2 regions of the Mesorhizobium sp. M5C.F.Ca.ET.164.01.1.1 genome follow, and region 2 is predicted to be linked to the other one. Evidence: riboswitches for the same ligand, from Rfam matches in the RefSeq annotation. Region 2 holds a riboswitch; the other holds the start of a gene.
What was found. Region 2 has a riboswitch for cobalamin ahead of EN807_RS22995 (CbtB domain-containing protein). Riboswitches for the same ligand answer to the same signal wherever they lie in the genome.

Region 1: linked by a shared signal. The riboswitch ahead of EN807_RS02290 (aromatic ring-hydroxylating dioxygenase subunit alpha) and the one ahead of EN807_RS22995 (CbtB domain-containing protein) in region 2 are both predicted to bind cobalamin.

Annotation. Positions count from the first base shown of each region.
Region 1 is NZ_SRTG01000001.1:490,798-500,020, forward strand. It holds gene EN807_RS02260 (carbohydrate ABC transporter permease) at 1-809, shown strand, start outside; gene EN807_RS02265 (alpha-glucosidase) at 814-2,478, shown strand; gene ugpC (sn-glycerol-3-phosphate ABC transporter ATP-binding protein UgpC) at 2,503-3,615, shown strand; gene EN807_RS02275 (DUF680 domain-containing protein) at 3,711-3,929, opposite strand; gene EN807_RS02280 (DUF680 domain-containing protein) at 4,002-4,223, opposite strand; gene EN807_RS02285 (DUF680 domain-containing protein) at 4,312-4,515, opposite strand; cobalamin riboswitch at 5,040-5,243, shown strand; gene EN807_RS02290 (aromatic ring-hydroxylating dioxygenase subunit alpha) at 5,456-6,703, shown strand; gene EN807_RS02295 (hybrid-cluster NAD(P)-dependent oxidoreductase) at 6,727-7,857, shown strand; gene EN807_RS02300 (FAD-binding oxidoreductase) at 7,975-8,721, opposite strand; gene EN807_RS02305 (molybdopterin-dependent oxidoreductase) at 8,718-9,223, opposite strand, start outside.
Region 2 is NZ_SRTG01000004.1:55,551-64,773, forward strand. It holds gene EN807_RS22955 (HAD-IIB family hydrolase) at 1-525, opposite strand, end outside; gene EN807_RS22960 (glycosyltransferase) at 522-1,859, opposite strand; gene mgtE (magnesium transporter) at 2,411-3,829, shown strand; gene EN807_RS22970 (MerR family DNA-binding transcriptional regulator) at 3,979-4,365, shown strand; gene EN807_RS22975 (isoprenylcysteine carboxylmethyltransferase family protein) at 4,412-4,903, opposite strand; gene EN807_RS22980 (DUF1624 domain-containing protein) at 4,900-5,892, opposite strand; gene EN807_RS22985 (SRPBCC family protein) at 5,983-6,348, opposite strand; gene EN807_RS22990 (gamma-glutamylcyclotransferase) at 6,401-7,093, shown strand; cobalamin riboswitch at 7,160-7,355, shown strand; gene EN807_RS22995 (CbtB domain-containing protein) at 7,392-7,571, shown strand; gene EN807_RS23000 (CbtA family protein) at 7,587-8,363, shown strand; gene cobU (bifunctional adenosylcobinamide kinase/adenosylcobinamide-phosphate guanylyltransferase) at 8,356-8,877, shown strand; gene cobO (cob(I)yrinic acid a,c-diamide adenosyltransferase) at 8,879-9,223, shown strand, end outside.

The sequences.
Region 1 (9,223 bases), on a different contig from region 2:
GCGAGACCTTGCAGCTCAACGCCGACGGCAGTTTCGTCATGACCTCACCGAAGCCCTTTGAGGGCGAGCGCGGCCAGCGCGTCTACTACGCCTCGTCGGCGCCGCCGAAATTCACCACCGACAATTACAATACGGTGCTGTTTTCGGAAGGCATCGGCCGCTCCTTCATGAATTCGCTGACCGTCACCATTCCGGCGACGGTCATCCCGATCCTGATCGCGGCGTTCGCGGCCTATGCGCTGGCCTGGATGCGCTTTCCTGGCCGGGCGTTGCTCATCGCGGTGATCATCGGCCTCTTGGTCGTGCCGCTGCAGATGTCGCTGATCCCGCTGCTGAAGCTCTACAACGGCGTCGGCAGCTTCTTCGGCGTGCCGTCGAAAACCTATCTCGGCATCTGGCTGGCGCATACCGGCTTCGGCCTGCCCTTCGCCATCTATCTCCTCAGAAGCTACATTGCCGGCCTGCCGCGCGAAATCATGGAATCGGCGCGCATCGACGGCGCCAGTGATTTCGAGATCTTCGTCAAGATCGTGCTGCCGCTGTCGTTTCCGGTGCTGGCCTCCTTCGCCATATTCCAGTTCCTGTGGGTGTGGAACGACCTGCTGGTCGCGATGGTTTTCCTCGGCACCGAGGGCGACCAGATCGTGCTGACCGCCAAGCTCAACGCATTGCTCGGCTCGCGCGGCGGCGACTGGGAGATCCTGACGACATCGGCTTTCATCACGATCGTCGTGCCGCTGATCGTGTTCTTCTCGCTGCAGCGCTATTTCGTCCGCGGGCTGCTTGCCGGCTCGGTGAAGGGAGGTTGAGCTCATGCAATCCGCTGTGAAAGCGACGTTGAGACCCGACCTCGCAGTCGACCGCGACTGGTGGCGAGGCGCCGTGATCTACCAGATCTATCCGCGCAGCTACCAGGACTCGGACGGCGACGGCATCGGCGACCTCAAGGGCATCATCGGCAGGCTGCCCTACATCGCGGCGCTCGGCGTCGATGCCATCTGGATCTCGCCGTTCTTCAAGTCGCCGATGAAGGATTTCGGCTACGACGTATCAGACTATTGCGACGTCGATCCGATGTTCGGCACGCTGGCCGATTTCGATGCCCTGACCGCCGAGGCGCACAGGGTCGGGCTCAAGGTGATGGTCGACGAGGTGCTGTCGCATACCGCCGACATCCATCCGTGGTTTAGGGAAAGCCGCTCGAGCCGAACCAATCCGAAGGCGGACTGGTATGTCTGGGCCGACGCCAGGCCCGACGGCACGCCACCCAACAACTGGCTGTCGATCTTCGGCGGCTCGGCCTGGCAGTGGGACACCAGCCGCCAGCAATATTACCTGCATAATTTCCTGGCCGAGCAGCCCGATCTCAACTTCCACAGCCGCGCGGTCCAGGATGCGCTGCTCGATGTCACCCGCTTCTGGCTGGAGCGCGGCGTCGACGGCTTCCGCCTCGATACCATCAACTTCTACTTCCACAGCCAGGGCCTGGAGGACAATCCGCCGCTGCCGCCCGAAGAGCGCAACGACCAGACCGCTCCTTCCGTCAACCCTTACAACTACCAGGACCATCTCTACGACAAGAGCCGCCCCGAAAATCTCGGCTTCCTAGAACGCTTCCGCGCGCTGCTCGACGAATATCCGGCGACGGCGGCGGTCGGCGAAGTCGGCGATTCGCAGCGCGGGCTCGAGGTGGTGGCGGCCTATACCGCCGGCAGCAAGCGCGTGCACATGTGCTATTCGTTCGACTTCCTGGCGCCCGAAAAGATCAGCGCGGCAAAGGTGCGTTCGGTGCTGGAAGCCTTCGGCAAGGTTGCGAGCGACGGCTGGTCGTGCTGGGCCTTCTCCAACCATGACGTGATGCGCACTGCCTCGCGCTGGGCGGCGGGCGAGGCCGACCAGACCGCTTATCTCAAGGTGATCTCGGCGCTGCTGATGTCGCTGCGCGGTTCGGTCTGCATCTATCAGGGCGAGGAACTTGGCCTTGGCGAAGCGGAATTGCAATTCGAGGACCTGCAGGACCCCTACGGCATCCGCTTCTGGCCGGAGTTCAAGGGCCGCGACGGCTGCCGCACGCCGATGGTCTGGAATGGCGCCGACGGCAATGGCGGCTTCTCCAAGGTAAAGCCCTGGCTCCCCGTGCCCGCCAAGCACCTATCGCAAGCGGTCGATGTGCAGCAGGGCGACGACAGCTCGCTGCTCGAACACTACCGGCGCTTTCTCGCTTTCCGCCGTTCGCATCCGGCGCTGGCCAAGGGCGAAATAGACTTCATCGAAAGCCAGGGCGATACGGTCGCCTTCACGCGCCGCGAGGGCAACGAGCAGATCGTCTGCGCCTTCAATCTTGGCAGCCGACCGGCCGAAATCGATCTCGGCGGACGCTCGCTGCAACCCTTGCCGGGGCACGGGTTTTCGGGACAGACTGGCGTCGGCTCTATCCGCCTCGGCGGCTACGGCGCCTGGTTGGGGCGTGTCAACTGAATTTGCAATTCACTGGAGGGAATCATGGCCGATGTCACGCTAAGGCAAGTGAAGAAATCATATGGCAATCTCAACATTCTCCACGGCATCGACCTCGACATAAAGTCGGGCGAGTTCATCGTCTTCGTCGGCCCTTCCGGCTGTGGCAAGTCGACCTTGCTGCGGTCCATCGCCGGGCTTGAGGAAATCACCTCCGGGGAGCTCCGGATCGACGGCGAGGTGGTCAACGACGTGCCGCCGTCGAAGCGGGGCATCGCCATGGTGTTCCAGTCCTATGCGCTCTATCCGCACATGACCGTCTACGACAACATGGCGTTCTCGATGAAGATCGGCAAGGAGAGCAAGGCAGAGATCGACAAGCGGGTGCGCCAGGCCGCGGAAATCCTGCAGCTGACAAAATATCTCGACCGCCTGCCCAAGGCGATGTCGGGCGGCCAGCGCCAGCGCGTCGCCATCGGCCGCGCCATCGTGCGCAACCCGAAGGTTTTCCTGTTCGACGAGCCGCTGTCGAACCTCGACGCGGCACTGCGCGTCGCCACCCGCATCGAGATCGCCAAGCTCAAGGAGTCGATGCCGGCTACAACGATGATCTACGTCACCCACGACCAGGTCGAGGCGATGACGCTGGCGGACCGCATCGTTGTGCTCAAGGAGGGCCATATCGAGCAGGTCGGCACGCCGATGGATCTCTACAAGAAACCCGGCAATCTGTTCGTTGCCCAGTTCATCGGCTCGCCGGCAATGAACATCCTGCCGGCGACAATCGACAAATCAGGCGACCCGACCGTCGTCAGTCATGTCGGCGGGCGCAAGGCGACGGTGCCGATCGCCACGCCGGCGTCGGCGAAGGGCGCTTCGGTCAGCTTCGGCGTGCGGCCGGAGGATCTGATGATCGCCACCGGCGCGGATTATCTTTTCGAGGGAACGGTGGATTATGTCGAGCAGCTCGGCGAGGTTCAGCTCGTCTATGTCGACATCGGCCGCGCCGACCTGCCGCTGGTGACCAAGCTGCCCGGCAATGTCGAGGTCAAGCGGGGTGCTGCGCTGCGGTTGAATGCCGATGCAGGAGACCTGCACATTTTCGACGCCGACGGACATTCCTTCACGCTCCACAAGGCGGAAGCAAAGGCGGCCTAACTGCTGGATACAGGCAGTTTGGCGAAGGCAAAAAAAAAGGCAAAAAAACAAGAGCGGCGGGCAAAGCCCGCCGCTCTTGTGCGTTCAGGTCAATGTTAGCGGCCGAACAGGTTGCGGTCGCTGCCGTGGACAGGCTTCTCGTCAGCCGGAACCGGATTCTGCGCCGGGGCCGAATTCTGGATCGAAGCCGTGTACGAGCTGTCGACCGCAACGGCCGGTTGGTTGGCGCCGTTCGATCCATAATTGTCGCTACCGGCAAATGCGCTGCCGACGACGGCCAGAACGGCGGCGGTCGCAAGAACGATCTTCTTCATTTCAGTACTCCTGGATTTTTCGTGTTCCACCAGCGCGGCGGGCAAATGCCGCCGCTGCTGTTAGGATCGACATTAGTTGTTGCCGAAGAGGTTACGGTCGCTGCCGTGGACGGGCTTCTCGTCAGCCGGAACCGGTTTTTGCGCCGAAGCCGAATTCTGAATCGAAGCCGTGTACGAGCTGTTGTCGACCGCAGCGGCCGGCTGGTTGGCGCCGTTCGATCCAAAATTGTCGCTGCCGGCAAAAGCGCTGCCGGAGACGGCCAGAATGGCGGCGGCAAGAATGATCATTTTCATTTCTAGTACTCCTGGATTCGTATCCCCTCAGCGCGGCGGCCGCAGTCGTTATGAAAGACAACGCCGTGCTGCTGTTTGGGATCAGCTGTTAATTGTTGCCGAAAAGGTTGCGATCGGCGCCCTGGACAACGGGCTTTTCAGCGTGAGCCGGCTTCTGAATGGAAGCCGTGTACGAGCTGTCGACCGCAGCGGTCGGCTGGTTGGCGCCGTTGGACCCATAATGGTCGCTGCCAGCAAAGGCGCTGCCGGTGATGGCCAGAACGGCGACGGCAGTAAGAGCAATCTTTTTCATTTTTAGTACTCCAGTATCTTTAGTTTTCCGTCCGTCTAGCGGCGTGTCTTGGGAGGAATTCGCGTCGTTCGGACAGCCCCCGATGTGGGAAGGCCCTTCGGCGGATTCCAATCACTAAGTTGTTCCGTGTGGACCAAGAATCTACATCTTGAAATTGTACCAGATGCTTCTAATAGTGTTATTTTACGTTTAGTTTTCAGAGGCTTATGCCAAAGGCGCCATTCGACCATTTGACGGATTGCCGGACCTGCGTTCACAGCGTCATGCACGCATTGTCAACAGAAACGAACCGTTCGGTTCGATTTTAGAAGCGGCTTAAAAGCCGGTGCCGAGTTGTTGTCGAATCGTTAACCATTAGGCGCCCTCAATGGTTAACATCCTGCGTGCTTTCAGAACCGGCAGCGCTCGCAGCCCGGGTGCAATTTCATCCCCCTCAAACCCCGGCCCACAGGTTTATGGCCGGCCGTGTCGCGCCGCATGGATACGATGTCGCTTTCATGCCGACAGTCAGCCAGCCCTCATGATTAGATCACGCCAACTCAGGTGCCGCTTGGTGACGACGAAGCGGAGAATTGGGAAGCCGGTCAGAACCCGGCGCTGCCCCCGCAACGGTGGTGGAGTTCAAGTCGCAACGGGAGACCACTGGGCCACAAGCCCGGGAAGGTGTCGCGATGAGCCCGCAAGGACACTCCAGAGCCCGGAAACCAGCCCGAGATTTCTAGACTCGACTGATCGCGGTGGGCGGTCAAGAGGTGGATAATGCATGTCTGGCCTGTCGCCGGCCTGCTAGCGATCCTTCCTCCATCACCACCAGTTCAGTCTTTGGAGCGACGTGCGTCCATTTGGACGCACAAAGTACGCTCCAACGCTATGAATTGCGCATCGTGCTTTCCGAATCGATTCCGATTTCGGGCCGATGCGACGGCTATGAGGACAGGACATGGATGCGCGCAACGATATGCTGAGGCTCCTGCACGGCCGCAGGGAAGGCTATTCGCTCGAGCAGCCCTTCTATACCGATGCCGATTTCTTCAAGCTCGACATGGAGCTGATCTGGTATCGCGACTGGCTGTTCATCGGCCACGATTGCGAGTTGCCGAAGCCGGGCAGCTACATCACTGCCCAGATCGGCGACTATCCGGTCGTGCTGGTCCGCGACCAGCAAGGCAGGATCAATGCCTTCCACAATTCCTGTCGGCATCGCGGCAGCCGCGTCTGCAACGCTGACAAAGGCACGGCGGCGAAGCTCGTCTGCCCCTATCACCAGTGGACCTACGAGCTGGATGGCCGGCTTTTGTTCGCAAGGCAGATGGCGGACGGCTTCGACAAGAGTCAGTTCAGCCTGAAGCCGGTGGCTTGCGAAAGCGTTGGCGGCTACATCTTCATCTGCCTGGCCAAGGAGCCCGCCGATTTCGCGCCGATGCGCGCCATGATCGAGCCTTACCTCCTGCCGCACCGGCTGCGGGAGGCAAAAATCGCCTTCGAATCGACCATCGTCGAGAAGGGCAACTGGAAGCTCGTCTGGGAAAACAACCGCGAGTGCTACCATTGCGCCGGCAACCATCCGGAACTGTGCAAGACATTCCCGGAAGCGCCGACCGTGACTGGCGTGCAGGGCGCCGATAGCGATCCGGAGATGCTCGCGCACTGGGCGAGATGCGAGGCGGCGGGCTTGCCAAGCAAGTTCCGCATCGATCCGGCCGGGCAGTATCGCGCCACCCGCGCGCCGCTGCTGCGCGATGCCGTCAGCTACACGATGACGGGAAGACGCGCGGTGAAGAAGAACCTTTCCGACAGCGTTTCGACCGAGCGCATCGGCTCGCTGCTGCTCTATCACTATCCGACGACCTGGAACCACATCCTCGGCGACCATGCCGTCACCTTCCGCGTGCTGCCGATCAGCGCCACGGAAACGGCCGTCACCACCAAATGGCTCGTCCACAAGGACGCGGTCGAAGGCGTCGATTACGATCTCGCCGAACTCACCCATGTCTGGACCGAGACCAACGATCAGGACCGCCGCATCGTCGAGGAAAACGCCTTCGGCATCCTGTCGCCGGCCTATGAGCCCGGCCCCTATTCTGAACTGCATGAGGGCGGCGTCATCCAGTTCGTCGAATGGTACGCCTCCTTCATCGGGCCGCGCCTTGCCGAGGACGGCCGGCCGGCGTTGCGCAGCGTCGCCTGAGAAAGGTCAAGGGTATGAATGCGATGACGGATCTCGGGCTCTACCGCCATCTCGACGAAATGGCGCCCTGGAACGACAGGCTTCAGGTGCTGGAAGTGATCGGCGTCAGCGACGAGGCGCCTGACGTGAAGACCTTCACCTTCCGCTCCGACAACCAGACCTGGTTCCGCTACAGACCGGGGCAGTTCGTGACGCTTGAACTGCCGACCACTGAGGGCCCGCTGATGCGGACCTATACGCTGTCGTCCTCGCCGTCGCGGCCGTTCTCGATCGCGGTGACGGTGAAAGCGCAGGCCGGCAGCCTCGGCACACGCTGGATGTTCGACAATCTGAAACCCGGCGTTCACGTGAAAGCCTATGGGCCGACCGGCGACTTTTCGCTGCACAGCCACCCCGCGGCCAAGTATCTGTTCATTTCGGCCGGCTCCGGCGTGACACCGATGATGTCAATGCTTCGCTGGCTGAACGACTGCGCGCCATGGACAGATGTCGGCTTCGTCAACTGCGCACGAAAGCCCGAGGAGATCATCTTCCGCAAGGAGCTCGAACTGCTCGGCAGCCGCATGCCGGGCCTAACGCTTGGCTTCATGATCGAGGAGCGCTCCAGCCGCGAGGGCTGGTTCGGCCATATGGGCCGGATCGACGCGATACGGCTGCCGCTGCTGGCGCCCGATTTTCGCGAGCGCGAAATTTTCTGCTGTGGTCCCGACCCGTTCATGCGCGCCGTGCAGCAGATGCTTGAGGCGGCCGGATTCGACCTGGCCAACTATCATCAGGAGAGCTTTGCGGCCCCAGTGGTGGAGGAAAAACTGGCCCCGTTCACATCACTGGCAAAGGGTGGGCCGGCAGAGGGTGGGCCGGCAGAGGGCGGGGTCGAGGCACCTGCCGAGGCCGCAACGCCGATCCGCTTCTCGCTTTCGGATGTCGATGCCGACTGCGTTGCCGGCCAGACCGTGCTGCAGACGGCGCGCGCTTCGGGCGTGCGCATCCCAGCGGCTTGCGAGTTCGGCCTGTGTGGAACCTGCAAGGTGAAAAAGGTCTCGGGCACAGTCGAGATGAGCCACAATGGCGGCATCCTCGATCACGAGATCGATGATGGCTTCATCCTTGCCTGCTGTACGAAGCCACTGACGGCGCTCGAAATCGACGCCTGACCGGCGAGGCGGCTAAAGCGCGTCGCGTTTGGCCGGCCTTATGCGACGCGCTTTACGTTGTCGTTTTCTATGCATGTCGTTATCGCAAAACCGCTGCACACTTTTGCGCGACATGCATTAAACCCCATAGCGCTCGGTGCGGATGAGGCCTGCCGGAACGCCGGCATCGATCAGCGCCTGAGCGGCGGCCGACACGAAAGCATTCGAGCCGCAGACAAAAGCGAATCTTGGCGGCGCGGAGAGCCGCACCATCGATTGCTCTATCATCGCGGCATCGACCCGCCGCGAATAGTCCGCCGGGCGCCGGGCGGCCTCGCGGGTCAGCGTCAGCACCAGATCGAAGCCGTCCCGACGATCGTGGAAGTCGATCAGTTCGTCGCGAAAGATCACCTCGCCCCAGACCCGTGCGGAAAACACCAGTGCCACGGGCACCGCCGATCTGCGCGCCGCGCGATGGCGGATCATCGCCATAAGCGGAACCACGCCGGACCCGCCGCCGACCAGCAGAAGCGGGCCGCCGTCGCCGTCGGACCAGACGAAGTGGCCGCCGAGCGGTCCGCGCAATTCGACCTCGTCGCCAACAGCCGCGATATCGTGGAAGAACGGCGAGACCTCGCCATCATCGAGCCTTTCGATCGCCAGTTCGATCGTCTCGCCGGCTTCCGGTGCCGAGGCGATCGAGTAGGAGCGACCCGCCTGATAGCCGTCCGGCGCCGTCAGCCTGACATCGACATGCTGCCCGGCACGATAGGCGAAGGGCCGCGACGGCTCGAGGAAAAAGCTGGTGACGCGCGGCGTGCGCTTTTCGATGCGTCGGATGGTGACGGTCTGCCAGGGCGACTGCGCCGCCGGCCCGTCGCTCATGGATCGCCCGTATAGCGCTGCTCGCGCCACGGGTCGCCATAGATGTGATAGCCGCGCAACTCCCAGAACCCGGGCTCGTCGCGCTCGGTGAACTGCAGCCCGTTCAGCCATTTGGCCGATTTCCAGAAATAGAGATGCGGAACCAGCAGCCGCGCCGGGCCGCCATGGTCCGGCGTGATCGGCTTGCCTTCGTAAAGCAGCGCCACCATCGCCTTGCCGGCGGTGAGATCTTTCGTCGGCACGTTGGTGGTGTAGCCGTCGAAGGACAGCGCCAGCGTGAAGGGGCTCAGTGGATCAATGCCGGCATCCGCCAGAATATCGTCGACCAGCACGCCCTGCCACGCCGTGTCGAACCTGGTCCACGCGGTGACACAATGGATATCGCGCGTCATCTTGGTCAAAGGCAGTGCGTTGAACTCTGTCCAGTTCCACCTCTTGATCGGCCGCGGTCCGTGCTTGAGCGTGAACGACCAGTCCTCGGTGCGCACGCGCGGCGTCGGCC
Region 2 (9,223 bases):
CTGGCCCTTGTCTGCCGAACGCGGCAGGATATCGAGATCGCGTCCGCTGGAATAGATCATCGTCACTGACAGGCCGGCCTCGGCCAGAGCGCGCTCGATGCTGGCAAGGGCTTCCGGACTTGCTTCGTGCAGGTACCAACTCGATTTAAAGGCGTGTTGATAGCCGTCGGGTTGGCGAACGGTGTCTTCGAGGGATCCGAGCACCGCATCGACCTTTTCAAGAGACCAGCCTTCCGAAAACCTCTGGGTAAAGTGCCCCAGATCAGCAATGTGTGCGAGACGCGAGGTGTGCCGCGGACCGGCGAGCATTGTGCCGACACCGCCGATCACGTAGTCCGGCGCTGGCAGGCCGACTTCGTCGACGAAGTTCAAAATATCGTCGGCCAGACGACCGCTGTTGTAGACGAGAACCGGCCGGTGCTCGGGGTCGAGCGCTTCCCATTTGGAACGGAAGCGTGATGTCGCCGGCGCATCGCCTGCCAGAGTCCCGTCGAGGTCACTCGATAGAAGCGCGATCGGTTTCAATCGCCGTCGTTCCACGGCTCATCCCAATCATGGTCGTCGACCGCCTTCAGCACCGGACGTCCTTCGACAAGGCTGACAAGCTGCTGCGCGATACCTGTCCAGGTGAACAGGCTGCGCGCCTTGTGCGCACCCATGCGGCCCAGTCGCCCGTAGAGGCGCTGGTGCTTCATAGGCTTGACGATCGTGATGCCGAGATCTTCCTTGTCGAACGGATCGCCGAACAGCGCGTGCCGGCCATAGCTGATCCCGCGATAGAGGCCGCCGTGGATCGTAACCACGGTGGGTGTTCCGCAGGCCATTGCCTCGATCGCGGTCATGCCGAACGGCTCGTAGCGGCTCGACAGGACGAACATGTCCGCCGCCCGATAAGTGTCGGCCAGATCCTCGTCGGCAACATATCCGGAGAAGACGACACGATCCTGCAAGCCTAGCTGTTCAACCTGTTCCTTGAGCTGGTTCAGGATCTTCTGTTCCTGCTCGTCCATGTTCTCGCCGCCGACAGCAAGTCTCAGGACCGCATCCGGCACACGCGGCGCCACCACGGAAAACGCATCGATCAGCAGGTCGTAGCCCTTGTTGGTGGCGAGCCGGCCTAGCGCCAGGATTGTTCGCCCCTCGAAGCCGAGCCGATGGCGGATGAGCCGGCGAGACGCCTCGCTGACGGGGAAGAACCGGTTATCGTCGTAACCGGGCGGGATCATGTGCACGCGGTCGCGCTCGAGACTGTAGTCCTCGACCAGCATATCCACCTGCGGCGGCGTTGTTGCAATCACCATGGCACAGCTTCGATAGATGATGGTCTCGTGCTTTATGCGCTCGGTGAAATTGAACTCGGCCTCGAATGTATCGGCCTTGTCCGGGTAGTCCGTCTTCATCTGGCGCTGCTTCCATATGCCGAGGGAATGCGGCGTATGGATGTGCGGGATATTGAGAGCTTCCGATACTCGTTGCCCCGCCACGCCCGCATCCCAGTAGTGGCTGTTGATGAAGTCGTAGGAGAGGTTTTCCCTGCGAATCAGGCGCAGCGCGTTTTCACACCACTCGAGAAGGTGGCGGTGGAGATATTCCTTCGGAATAAAATTGGGTCCGCCACAGCCGACACGCAGGACACGAACCCCGTCTGCCACTTCATCGACAGGAGGCTGGTCTTCAAATCGCCGCGTCCAGATATCGACAGCATAACCCAATTGGGCCAGCTTTTTGGCCAGTTCCAGGACATAGACCACCTGTCCGCCGGTGTCGGCCGCACCCAATGGCGGGTTTGCTGCAACGTAGCCGTGGGTGGAAATGAGTGCAATTCTAGGTATCGCCGCATCCGAGTTGACGTCCGGCATCTGTATCCTTCTCTACGATTGATCTCTGCACGCCCGCAGTCGGAGCATGGGCCAGTCCAGTTATATAAGGATTCCAGCCCCCATCCGCAAATATTGAGCACGCGCTCAGGTCAACGCAATTGACGTGATGGTAAGGCAATCCGGCTATGTTGCATGTTTCGGTCACCGAATGGCCTCGAACAGGGTTAGACGGTCGTTCGAGGATTCATGGTGTCCGAAGGCTATTTCCATCGGTCTGTCCTCCTTTGCACCCGTGGGTCGCTGGCCTCAGGAGCTGAGCCTACGCCTTCTTGGAGATCGCCGAGTGCGGCATCAACGTCTGTCCCTCAATCCGGTTGCACCTGGCTTCGCTCCCCGGTGAGAAAGGGTGGATTTCGTTTGATATTCCCGCGCATTGCGCAATAGAGCTGCGGAGCCTCAGGTCGAATCGTGCCACCGCTCTATCTTTGTGTTTGAGCATCGGATTTTCCCAAAACCGGTTTCCACTTCTGGATCCAATGCTCTAGACCTGACAGGCACCTTTTCCGGAATTCTGATGGCGGGAGGCGCTGGTGGAAGGCCAGGACGAACAGACGACCGGCGCCAGGGCCGCTGAGGACAGCCACGCCGACATTTATGGCGAGGACGGCGCCATTCTGTCTTCGTTCCTTGCCGCGATCGGTGCAGCGATTGCCGATCGCGACACGCTGACGCTGAAGCGTGAAGTCGACGACCTGCACCAATCGGAACTTGGCGATCTGCTCGAGGCGCTTCATCCCGAACAGCGCCGCGCGCTGGTCGACTTGTTGGGCGCCGATTTCGACTTTTCCGCGCTGACCGAGGTCGACGAGGCGATCCGCCGTGACATCGTCGACAGCCTGCCCAACGCGCAGATTGCCCAGGGGGTGCAGGATCTCGATTCCGACGACGCGGTCTACATTCTCGAGGATCTCGAAAAGGAAGACCAGGACGAGATCCTGTCGCAACTGCCCTTCACCGAGCGGATCAGGCTGCGCCGCTCGCTCGACTATCCCGAAGAGACCGCCGGCCGCCGCATGCAGACGGAGTTCGTCGCGGTGCCGCCGTTCTGGACGATCGGCCAGACCATCGACTACATGCGCGAGGACAACAACCTTCCCGACCGCTTCAGTCAGATCTTCGTCATCGATCCGAGCTTCAAGCTGCTCGGCGCCATCGATCTCGACCAGATCCTGCGCACCAAGCGTTCGGTCAAGGTCGAAGAGGTCATGCATGAGACAAGGCACGCCATTCCGGCGACGATGGACCAGGAAGAGGCCGCGCGGGAATTCGAGCAGTATGACCTTTTGTCGGCCGCCGTCGTCGACGAGAACGAGCGGCTGGTCGGCGTGCTGACCATCGACGACGTGGTCGACGTCATCCAGCAGGAGGCCGAGGAGGATCTGCTGCGCATGGGCGGTGTCGGCGACGAAGAACTGTCGGACAGTATTTTCTCGACCTCGCGCTCGCGGGTTCCGTGGCTGCTCGTCAACCTTTTGACGGCTTTCCTGGCGGCCTCGGTGATCGGTCTGTTCGACCGCACGATCGAGCACATCGTGGCGCTGGCCGTCCTGATGCCGATCGTCGCGGGCATGGGCGGCAATGCCGGCTCGCAGACCATGACGGTCACGGTGCGGGCGCTGGCAACCAGGGACCTCGACATCTACAATGCCGGCCGCATCATCCGCCGCGAGATGGGGGTGGGCTTCATCAACGGCATCATCTTCGCCATCCTGATCGGCATCGTCGCGGCCGCCTGGTTCCGGGATCCCAATTTGGGCGGCATCATCGCAGCGGCAATGATCATCAACATGTTCGTCGCCGCACTTGCCGGCATCCTGATCCCGCTGCTGCTCGACCGGTTCAAGATCGACCCGGCCGTGGCTTCGGCGGTTTTCGTCACGACGGTCACCGACGTCGTCGGCTTCTTTGCCTTTCTCGGGCTCGCCACATGGTGGTTCGGCGTGCGCTGAGCGAACGTGCGGTTATGCCTTCAATTGACTTTTACGTAAATGCCATGCGAGATTTTGGAACTGCCTGTCGGCCGATTCTGACGCGCGTCTGGACGATAGCGAGGCCGCATGGTTGGAACTCGCAGCGCGGCTGCGCATTTGGAGTGACGATGCGGGAATATTATTCGATCACCGAACTGACCCGCGAATTCGATGTTTCGACGCGGACGCTGCGCTTCTACGAGGACGAAGGGCTGGTGCAGCCGGTTCGGCGCGGCCGCACGCGGCTGTTTCGCCCGTCGGACCGGCATCTCATCCGCCAGATCATGCGCGGCAAGAGGCTCGGCTTTTCGATCAATGAAATCCGCGAAATCATCCAGATGTATAAGGAGCCGCCCGGGGAGGTCGGTCAGCTCAACCTGATGATCAAACGCATTGAGGAAAAGCGCGAGGATCTGCGCCAGAAGCGCCGGGACCTCGAAGAGACCTTGGCCGAACTCGACCAGGCCGAGGAATCCTGCGTCGAGCGATTGGTGGAGCTCGGCGTCAACACCTGACCGGCCTTTTCGATAATTCTACTCTGAAAAGACCTTGCGGCACGCCTCAAATCCAGCGCCGCACCTTTTTCGCGTAATCCCGGTATTTCTTGCCGAATTTCGTCGTCAGAACTTTTTCCTCGCCCTCAATCGCCATTTTCTGCGTTGCGAAGGCGGCGATGATCGCCAGCGGCAGGAACCATACGATCCCCGAGACAAGGGCCACGCCGATCAGCAGCAGCGTGTTGGCCAGATATATCGGGTTGCGGCTGACAGCAAAGGGACCTGATGTCACCAGATGGTCCGGCACGGCGTTTGGGTGGAGCGTAGTCTTTGCCCGGATCATGGTGCGGATCGCCGTGAACCAGAGTGCGACGACGCCGAACAATGCCACCCAGCCGGCCGCGAACAGGATGTCGCCGAGCAGGCCGCCGATCCATGGCAGCGGGTAGAGCAAGCCAAGCGCGATGCTGACGGCGATGGCCGCGACATAGATCAGCGGCGGCCACGGTATAAACCCCGGTTTTGGTTGCCCCGGTTTCTGTTGATGGTCGGTCATTGTGTTCCTCCCTCCATCAAAGTGCTGTCGGCTTTGGCAGTGCAGGCGCCGGCGAGCTCATCGAGATGTGCCTTCCAATCCGCAGCCCGGTCGTTGCGGTAGAGCCGATCAAGCGTGGCCTCGCCCTCGAGTGTATCGAGCATGCACACACAATAGCTGGAGCAGAACTCCGTGTCGCGCGATTGCTCGCACGATGTCTGACATTCTTTCAGGAAGGTGACCTGCCTGGTCTCGGCCGGTGCCGGCACCACTTGCGAAAGCAGCCAGACCGAGCCGATCAGCACCGGCTGGTGGATCAGATAGAAGGCGAGGCTGTGCCGGCCGATAAAGACCAGCGGATTTGTCCAGCGGCCGGGCGTCAGGCCCGCCAGCCGGCTCAGCATGCCGGAAGCGAAGGCGAGTTTTGCCGCCGCGATGCCCACAAGCACGGCGCCGAACCATGGAAACAGCGGGACATAATCGTTGGAGCGAGGATTGGTTGCCGACAGGCCGACCCACCAAAGGGCCGGATGGTCGAAGATCTCGGACCTGAGGTAGAACGGCGCGGTGATGACGAAAGCCGCGACAACAAGCGTCAGCAGCGCCGGCAGCCGCAGAAACGCCAGGCCGAGCAGGCTGGCGAGCGCGATCTCGTGCAGGATACCGAAGAAGATGAAACTGTCCGGCGTGGCAAGCCTCGTGGCAGCCGATATGGCGAGCGCCGCACCAGCGACCATGGCGAAGCGTTTCCAGAAACCGTTCCAGCGGATCTGTTTGCCATGGGCGAGGAACAGACTGACGCCGACCAGGAACAGGAAGGTCGAAGCGATGCAGCGCGCGTAGAATTTCCACCAGCCGAAGGCGGTCAGGCCGGGATCGGTGTAGCCGAAGAATTCGAGATCCCAGGTGAAATGGTAACTCGCCATGGCAAGCAAAGCGACCCCGCGGGCAACGTCGATGGCGATGATGCGCTTGGATCGGTCCTGAACGGTCGGCGTAGGGATGCTCATGGTCTCGCAATCTGATTCAGCACTGCAAGACGACTATCATGGTTGCCCCCGACAAAAGAAGGCGGGCCAACCCACTTCGATGTTCAGGGCTTAGGCTGAGGCGTTTCGTGCCGTTCGCGCACCCAGTTGTGGAAGCGATGCAATTTCATATTCCTCGGGCATCAGCACGCCGGCCTTGTGGCGCATCGAGCGCAGGCCTTTCTGGTTGATCTCGCAGATATCAGCGTCTTCCTCCAGCACCTGCCTGCCGAAGGCGACGATGTTGTCGATATCAGCCGTTGGATCGGCGAGCGCTTCGGGCGAAAAAAGCCATTCGGCGGTCAGTTCGGTTTGCTCCGAGCGAGCGGCACCAGCCGCACGGTCCTGACATAGTCGACATGGCCGACGATGAAGGCTGGCTCCTGAGATGCTCCAGCCGACATCCCGGCTATTCGTTGTCAATTGGGGCGACAGCATTGCCGGATTCGGTCGTGATGCCTAATCATGCCGGAAGCGAAGGGATTGTGACATGACCGCACGACAGATGTCGCTAACAGCCGAACTGGTGGCGCGCTGTTGGCGCGAGATCGAGGATGCCGGTCCCAATCCGGACGCGGCGCATCTGGATGACCGCGACTATGACGCAATGCTCGACGAATTCCAGGCTGAACTCCCAGCCTCCGAACCGCTGTGGTTGTTCGGCTATGGCTCACTGATTTGGAAGCCGGAAATCGACCACGTCGAGGAACGTGTCGCCGTAGCGCGCGGCTGGCACAGGTCTTTTTGCATGAACATGACGCGCTGGCGCGGCACCAAGCAGAGCCCGGGGCTGATGATGGCGCTGGACCGTGGCGGACAGTGCAAGGGTGTCGCCTTTCGGCTGAGCGATGGCGATCGCCGCGCGCAGCTCGACAAGCTTTTTCGGCGTGAGGTGACGCTGAAGCCGACGAGCTATCGTCCGCGCCTGCTCTCGCTGGCAAGCGACAGCGGGCCGTTCAAGGCGCTGGCCTTCGTCATCAACCGCAAGGGGACGACCTATGCCGGACCGCTCGGGGAAGACGAGGTGGCCGAAAAGCTCTCCACATCCTGCGGGCACTGGGGATCAGGCGCCGACTACCTATACAACACGGTGAAAAACCTGGAAGAGCGCGGCATTCACGACCGCCATCTGTGGCGGCTGCAACAGCTGGTTGCCGAGCGGATCACTGCCTCGAAGCCTTGAGACCGCGTGGCGCATTCGCGCTGGTAGCTGGCGGAATTTGGTTTGCCGGGCGCGACGATTCTGCCTATAGTCGCAGCCGTCGTCGGTTCCGTTAGGGACCAAGAGGGAATGCGGTGAGGGTGAATTTCTGCCCAATGCCGTGGCTGCCCCCGCAACTGTGTGCGGTAGTCCGCTCCATATGCCACTGAAGAGTTTCTTCGGGAAGGTGGGGAAGGGCGTTGATCCGCGAGCCAGGAGACCTGCCGGCGACAGGAAAACTGACTTCTATGCCCTCGGGTGGAGGGCGAAAGGACAAGACATGAACACCGCTTCCATCTCGCTCGGCGCTTCCGTCTCCTCGCAGTCGCGCTTCGTGCAGCTGGCGCTTGCTGCATTTCTCGGCATTTTCGTCATGGGCTTTGTCGGCTTCTCGCAAATCGATGCGGTCCACAATGCCGCCCACGACTATCGCCATTCGATGGCGTTTCCCTGCCACTGACGAGGGGCTGACATCATGACACTGTTTCGCAACGTCGTGTTCATCGCGGCGATCGCAGGGCTTGTGGCTGGCGTCGTTCTCGCCTGCATGCAGGCCTATGCCACCGTGCCGCTCATTCTGAAAGCGGAAGTCTACGAACAGGCCGGCGGTGGTCACACGCATGACCATGCCGCGGCGCCGGCTGCGAACGCCGGGGATAGCAATGCCATGACCAGCGCGGCGCCAGCGCCGGCCGAAGCTGCCGCCCCGGAAGAGGAGGGCTGGACGCCGGCCGACGGCTTCGAGCGCTTCGCCTTCAATGTCGTTGCCAATGTGGTCACCGGCATCGGCTTTGCGCTGATCCTGGTCGCCGCTTCGGAGTTCGCCGGCGGCATCGGCAATTGGCGTCAGGGCCTGTTCTGGGGCCTTGCCGGCTTTGCCGTATTCACGCTGGCTCCGAACCTTGGCCTGCCGCCCGAATTGCCGGCGATACCGGCGGCCGATCTCACCCAGCGCCAGATCTGGTGGACGGCGACCGTGATGGCGACCGCGGCCGGTCTCGGCCTGTTTGCCTTCCGCAAGTCGTTGCCACTTGCGCTGATTGCCGTAGCGTTGATAGTGGCGCCGCATATCGTCGGCGCGCCGCAGCCCAACAGTTTCGAATCGCCGATCCCGGAAGGCCTGCATCACCAGTTCGTGGTGGCGGTGACGCTGACCAATCTGGTGTTCTGGCTGGTGCTCGGCGCCATCGTCGGCGTGGTGCGTGGCCGCTTGACCGGCACCGCGACCGGCCTGCGCGACAGCTTTGCCTGATCGCGTTGTCGGGACGCTGACCCTGGTCACCGGCGGTGCACGCTCCGGCAAGAGCGCGCATGCCGAAAAATTGGCGACGGCCTGCCCGCCGCCGTGGGCCTATATCGCCACGGCGCAAGCCTATGACGACGAGATGCGCGAGCGTATTGCGCTGCATCGGTCGCGGCGCGGCGAGGGCTGGACGACCATCGACGCGCCGCTCGATCTCATCGGCGCGATCGAGGCGCTGCCTGACGGCCGGCCCGTCCTGATCGACTGCCTGACTTTGTGGCTGACCAACCATATGCTGGCCGAACATGACGTTGAGGCCGAATGCCGAGGGCTGGCGGATGTGCTGTCACGACCGCGCGGGCCGTGGTTCGTGGTTTCCAACGAGGTTGGCCAGGGCATCGTGCCGGACAATGCGTTGGCTCGCCGGTTTCGCGATGCCGCCGGCCGGCTCAACCAGCAAGTCGCAGCAGTGTCCGATACGGTGCTGCTGATGGTGGCGGGGCTGCCGCTCAAGGTGAAGTGACATGGCTGATACTATCGATCCCAATGACGAGGAGCGCCATCGCGCCAAGATGGGCAAGCGCAAAGCGGTGCAGGACGCCGAGGTCGCGGCAAAGACGGTCGAGAAGGGGCTGCTGATCGTCAACACCGGGCCCGGCAAGGGCAAGACCACTGCCGCCTTTGGGCTGGCGCTGAGGATGCTCGGCTACGGCAGGCGCGTCGGCGTCGTCCAGTTCATCAAGGGCAAATGGCACACCGGCGAGAAGGACGCCTTTGCCGCCTTCGGCGACCGGGTCGTCTGGCACACGATGGGCGAGGGTTTCACCTGGGAGACACAGGATCTGAAGCGCGATATCGCCGCCGCCGAG